2 regions of the Brevibacillus sp. NPDC003359 genome follow, and region 1 is predicted to be linked to the other one. Evidence: riboswitches for the same ligand, from Rfam matches in the RefSeq annotation. Region 1 holds a riboswitch; the other holds the start of a gene.
The links. Region 1 has a riboswitch for cyclic di-GMP ahead of ACFYU8_RS30110 (N-acetyltransferase). Riboswitches for the same ligand answer to the same signal wherever they lie in the genome.

Region 1 (3,147 bases):
TCCGCAAAGTTTTGCATGTAGTTGTCTACATTGGTGAACATTTCTTGTACTTCGAGGATGCCCTCGCTATTTTTCTCAAAAGAAGTTTGTGACTCGGAAATCATATCCGATACGAGCTTCATTTTTTCGCGTATGGTCATGAGCAGGTTCGAGATCGACTCAGAGGATAGCTTGGAGGATTCAGCCAGCTTGCGTACTTCATCCGCTACGACAGCAAAGCCTCGGCCGTGTTCACCTGCGCGAGATGCTTCAATCGTGGCATTGAGTGCCAACAGATTGGTTTGTGCAGAAATCTCGGAAATAGTTTGAATGATTTTCCCAATCGATTCAGTTTCCTTATTGAGCTCTTGGATCAGCTGATTCGTACCTTGGATATCCGTGATGAATCGTTCAAAGTCATTGCCGATGTTGCCGATGCGTTTGCCGCTCTCGTTAGTGGCTTCTTTGGTCGATTCTACGTACTCATGCATCTCCGTAACAGAGCGGGTCATGTCCTCAACTTGCAGATTCGTCGAGCTCATTTCCCGACGCAGCTCGTCCGTATTGCCGGTTTGGATCGTAAAGGACTCCATAATGTCTTGCAGGGAAGCAACTGTTTCCACAGCACGAATGTTCACGCCATCCGTCACCTTGTTCAAATTCTCTTGATAGTCTTGCATAGAGCCGAGTGATTCATTGATCTGATCCAGAACACGTTGCAACGATTCCTTCGAGGCAATCGCTTCTTGCTTTTGTTGCTCGCTTTCTTGTTGCAGCTTGTTATTGAATACTGCATGCATCATGCTCGTGACAGAGACGAAGCAGAAGGTAAGCAGGAAGTACATCAGATCAAGATTATTAGTCGAATGGAAAATCGTCTCTCTTTGTGTCAGGAAGTAGTAAGAGACAATACCCAATGTTGATACAATCGTCAAAATATTAATGAGTCGGTCTTGATAAATCCCCATGACTGCTACAAAGAACATAATGGTCATGATATTGATCATATGCGGGTCTAGTCCAACTATGATGAACATGAAAATCCCGATTACGGCGAGGTTGAAAAACTTCATGAAGGGCGCTGCTTTTTCACGGAAGCTCGGGCGATTGGAGATGTAAGTAAAAGGTGCCAGCACGCCATACAAAATACCCAGTATCGTGAGAACGAATGTGTACGATACGCCTAGAAAAAGGTTTAAGACCTGAACAACCGTAATAATACTTGCGAATACGATTACGACCCAATTGTTTCTTCTTCTCAATAGATCAATGTTATCCATGTTACCCACCTACCTCAACTTTTACTTGGTTGGATGACGAATTGTACCAGGAATATTTGGGATCGTGCTTATTTTCATAGACTTCTTTTAAGTGGAAAAGGGTCGGAATGGCGTCGGCCCCTTTGTAAAAGACGATATCTCTGGTCTGAGTTGCCTTTACTTGGTATTTCTTGTTAACAAACTTAAAAAAAGTAGGATCTGCTACACCGATTGCGTGGGTGTAACCATGCTTTTCAGCGAAATCTATCATCAGGCAAATGCCTTTCTGCCCTAGTTGTCCGCGGTATTTCGGCAAAACAGCGAGACTGTCTACCTCCATTACTTTCATGTCTGCTGTAACAGCATCTTGAAAAAGTGATTTCATATAAGGACTTGATTTGGAAAAGGGTGTCATCTCAAACGTTCCACCAGCTTCACCATCATCAGCGATTAAAAGGAACAGAGCAGAGCCTTCTTTCGCGTACTCCATTTCGAAGCCCATGCTTGTCCAGACTGCTTCTTTGATTTCATGAAACTTTGCTAAATCTTGTACGGTTTCTACTTGTTTGTACATAACTTCTCCACTCCATCATTTTCTCTGATTGAATCATGTTGTGTAAGTTTGACGTCTCAAAAGTTATGCTTTGCCATCCGTAATGAAAATGAAAATGCTTTCATCCTCCTTTCAAAAAAGTAAACACAAAAAAAGGCCGTTCCATCATAATGGAACAACCGAAGCTACCAACATCAAAAAATGGTCACAAGATGATGGCAACCCGGCTATCATGGTCAAAGACTAGACTGTAGACCCGTGGTTTTGCGTCGCCACCTTTCGATGACTTTGCCTTTTTCGGTTTATAGAAAAAATTGTAAATATGTGTCGAATTTTGCTAGATATAATTATGGAAAATATAAGCCAAAAGAAATATCCTTGTCAAGTTTTGGTAGGGAAAATTAACTAATTGTTCATAAAGTATTTCCCGAAAATCACCCGTAACAAAAATTTTCCAACTATCCGATAACTAGAAGGAATAGGAGGGGATTTTATGAAGGAAGTAAAAGTGATTCAATTTTACTTTTCCGGGGGCGGCGAAACGATTAGCATCGAAACGACGGAACCGGAAGAGATCATTCAAATGGTCGCAAATCAAGATGGCGGATGGTTACAGTACGATGATGTTGTCATCAACGTCAGAAATGTTTCGTATATCAAAGTAACCAGTCAGGCGTAAAGATAGAAAAAGCGCAAAAGCGCGTCAAGCTCTTCAGGAAAAAGCTCTCCTTTGAATGGAGGGTTTTTTCGTGTTGGAGGTAACGCTGCTGGTTATCCTATTAATAGAAGAAAAAGGAGGGTAACAAGATGACGCTGGAAGAAGTCATGCAGAAGCTCGAAGCGATGGGGACAGAACAGACGAAAAAAACGTTATTGCGGCATGGGGCTAAAGAGCCTTTGTTTGGCGTGCGAGTCGGTGATATGAAAAAGCTGGTCAAGGAGGTAAAGCGTGACCAGCAGCTCGTCCAGGCGCTGTACGACACGGGAAACTACGACGCCATGTACTTGGCCGGATTGACGGTTGACCCGAAGAGCATGACAAAAGAGCGGCTGCAGGCGTGGGTAAAGAAAGTATCTTGGTACGCGCCCGCCGAATATACGGTTGCGAGTGTAGCAGCTGAGAGCAATTTTGCCATGGAGCTGGCACGGGAATGGCTCCAATCAAAAGAAGAGATGGTAGCCACATGTGGGTGGAATACGTATTCGAACTACCTGTCGATTACTCCCGATGAACTGCTAGATAAAGAAGAAATCAAACGGCTCCTCATGAGAGTGAAGGAGACGATTCACCAGGAACAAAATCGCGTACGGTACACCATGAATCAATTCGTTATTTCAGTAGGCGCGTATGTACCA
Region 2 (3,147 bases), on a different contig from region 1:
CATGCAGGATTCCCCCGATATAAACATCTTCCACTTTTCGTTCAGACAAACCAATATCTTTAGCAATTTCTCTTCCCCAGTAAGCTACTCGCTGAGAATGTCCACTTGTGTATCGATCTCGTGCGTCAATGGAAGCAGCCATTGTCGTTAAGAAGTTGTGATTGAATGATTTGACCTCTTCTACTTTTTGCTGAAGTCTTTGAAGATTGTCATAGTAATGATGAAACACGTAGCTGATCGTAATAAACGCAATCATCATCGGGACTAATGTCAGCGGGCCATACGACTCGACTAAGCGTGAACCAACCCCCGCTAGAATTAATAGCAACAAGTAAGTCGAGGTAAAGCCTTTTGCCATCATCTTTACGGTTCGTGCCCAAGTCATTTGATGAAAATAGGAGATACCCAATCCACATAATGTCAGATTCACAAACCAATAAACAACAGCCAAGAACAAATCGCTAATAATAGGAGAAACGGTTCCGAAGCTTTCGATCCAATCTTTCAAAAACGATACTGTCCATATAGTCATTAACAATTGCCCAATATTAATAATAGCCTTTAACGGATTAAACCTTACCAGGAAAGCAATGATTAAAGACTCGATAACAGCAGCCCATACCCCTACCCATACACCGTACAACAAGATACCCGAAAAGATTACAGCATTGTTCACTGTTAAAATCGTATTCGATATACGCACGGGAGCAAAACAAGAAAAAATGGTCAAGAGGGTATAGGTAGATAATACCCCCCAATGCTCACGAACGGCCCATTCAGATGAAGATGTGTAAAAAATATAGATTGCTGCAATGACAAATCCAACCTGTACAACAATCCCCTTTATCCAGTTCGCATAATCAGTTTTTTGTCGCATAACTTTTACCTTCGCGAAGTTGTAGTAATGAAATAGGTTTATTCATCAATCGCTGAACAAGTAAAAAGGCGCCTAACATAATAAAAATATCGCCGATGCTAATCATTCGAGGAATGATAGATGGCATGTAGATGACATCCGTTAAAAATGGAAAATTTGAACTTTCCGTCAATACACTATGCTTGAAATTCGTTCCGTTTATAACTGGCTCTAGATCATAAGGAAGCTTTGCTGCTTGGACTAAATCGATTGGCATTTTTCCATTGTTAGACCAAATTGCAATCGCATTCAGAAACCAGCCGATTAAAAATATCCGCATATCTTCAAATTCTCGGTTAAAAATGAGGAAAGCCAAAATAAACACATACGCGATCGATATGAAAACGCCACCAAATGAAGGGAAGAAAACTGCACAAGCCTGTAGCAGTATGGTAATAACAAGAAGCTTCACTTGATTGAATTTAGGAAATTGTTTGATTCTTCCCCCTCGCAGCAATGCTACGAGAAAAGATAGGGCAATTACATCCAATAACATGTTGTTTCCTCCAAGCTTGAAGAAAAAACACCACTCAGCCAAGCGGTGTTTGTTTCTCCAATACGCTTATTATCCAATATGGAAGTTTGCAGATGTAGCTGCTACGATTGCTACCACCATCATAATTGCCGCGAACCATTTTTTCATTTTCTTTTCCCCCCTTCAGGCATAGTGGAGAAAGCTGGCTTCGCTACTGGCTCCATACGGACCAAGCGACCAGATACAGTCCGTACTTCTTTGCTTCTTTCCTACCTTTATTTTACACATAAGTGACAAAATTCGGCAATCATAGATTCATAGTCTATTCGATTTAATTACAGCTAGTTCTATTTAACTAGAACTATGTTCACACCAGCGCTGCCAATATCGCCTTTTGTGCGTGCAATCTATTTTCAGCCTGATCAAAAATAACAGAGCGCGATCCGTCGATAACCCCGGTTGTCACTTCTTCTCCACGATGTGCTGGTAAGCAATGCAAGAAGAGATAATCACGATCTGCTGCTGCTACCAATTTTTCGTTCACTTGATAGTCGGCAAATGCTTTTAATCGCACCTCATTTTCTTCTTCAAAACCCATACTAGTCCAAACGTCCGTGTATACAGCATCTGCCCCCATGACAGCCTCTGTCGGATCAGTGGTTACCATCATGTTGCCGCCGCTTTGTTTCGCGTATGCTGTAGCTTTTGCGACAATTGTTGCATCCATTTCGTAGCCAACCGGAGTAGCCACCCGCACATCCAGACCTAGCAGAGCTGCGCCCAGCACCAGTGAGTTCGCCACGTTGTTGCCGTCTCCTACATAGGCGAGCTTGACTCCTTTCAACTTGCCTTTGTGCTCCCAGATCGTCAGCAGATCAGCCAATGCCTGACAAGGATGGTACAGATCAGTCAAGCCATTGATAATGGGGATCGACGCGTGCTCGGCAAGCTCTTCTACATAGGAGTGGGAAAAGGTGCGAATCATGATGGCATCCACGTACCGGGAGAGAACTTTTGCTGTGTCGCTGATCGGCTCACCGCGCCCGAGCTGTAGCTCTTTTCCGCTCATAAACATCCCCAAGCCGCCCAACTGATGCATCCCTACTTCAAAGGAGACGCGCGTACGGGTCGAAGCCTTGTCAAAGATCATTCCCAACGTCTTGCCTTGCAAAGGCTGGAATGGCTGTCCCAGCTTTTGCAATTGCTTGACGTGAGCAGACAGATGGAGCAGCTCCATCAATTCTTCTCCGTTGAATTCATCGACGCGTAAGAAATCTTTTCCTTTATGCTTTTGTAACGGCAAGTTTTGAAAGTGTTCCAATATCTTCACTGGCTGCATGCGAGCCACCTCTTTTCTTCATAATCGACTTCACGTATAACTCGAACGTATCGACAGCGGAGAACAATGGCACACCTTGTTGTACCATACGGCTTCGCAGAGCAAATCCTGTCCGGCCCTGACGGTTGCCTTTCGTCGCAGTAACGAGAGCGAAAGCCGCTTCTTCCTTTTGCAACAGCTCGATCCACGCTGCTTCATCTGCCACGACATGCTTTACGACAATTCCTTCGGCTGTCAGCCACTCAGCAGTTCCTGGGGTCGCCGCCAGATTGGCGCCGTCTGCTTGCATTTGCCCGATTAACTCTCTTACATTGTCCTGCTTATCTCCATCTGCCAAAGAAATCATGACCAACTGACCTTTTTGCCAGTCGCCGTACAAATTGTCCTTGAAAGCAAAAGCCTTGCCTGCTGCTTCTT

Region 2: another riboswitch for cyclic di-GMP. It lies ahead of ACFYU8_RS15880 (DUF5317 domain-containing protein); the one in region 1 lies ahead of ACFYU8_RS30110 (N-acetyltransferase).

What each region holds. Positions count from the first base shown of each region.
Region 1 covers NZ_JBIAOR010000026.1:15,177-18,323, forward strand. Annotated here, with positions in the region: gene ACFYU8_RS30105 (methyl-accepting chemotaxis protein) at 1-1,259, opposite strand, end outside; gene ACFYU8_RS30110 (N-acetyltransferase) at 1,261-1,812, opposite strand; cyclic di-GMP riboswitch class I at 2,006-2,094, opposite strand; gene ACFYU8_RS30115 (hypothetical protein) at 2,285-2,470, shown strand; gene ACFYU8_RS30120 (DNA alkylation repair protein) at 2,599-3,147, shown strand, end outside.
Region 2 covers NZ_JBIAOR010000005.1:32,343-35,489, forward strand. Annotated here, with positions in the region: gene ACFYU8_RS15875 (HD-GYP domain-containing protein) at 1-877, opposite strand, end outside; gene ACFYU8_RS15880 (DUF5317 domain-containing protein) at 861-1,412, opposite strand; cyclic di-GMP riboswitch class II at 1,583-1,666, opposite strand; gene argF (ornithine carbamoyltransferase) at 1,759-2,730, opposite strand; gene carB (carbamoyl-phosphate synthase (glutamine-hydrolyzing) large subunit) at 2,675-3,147, opposite strand, start outside.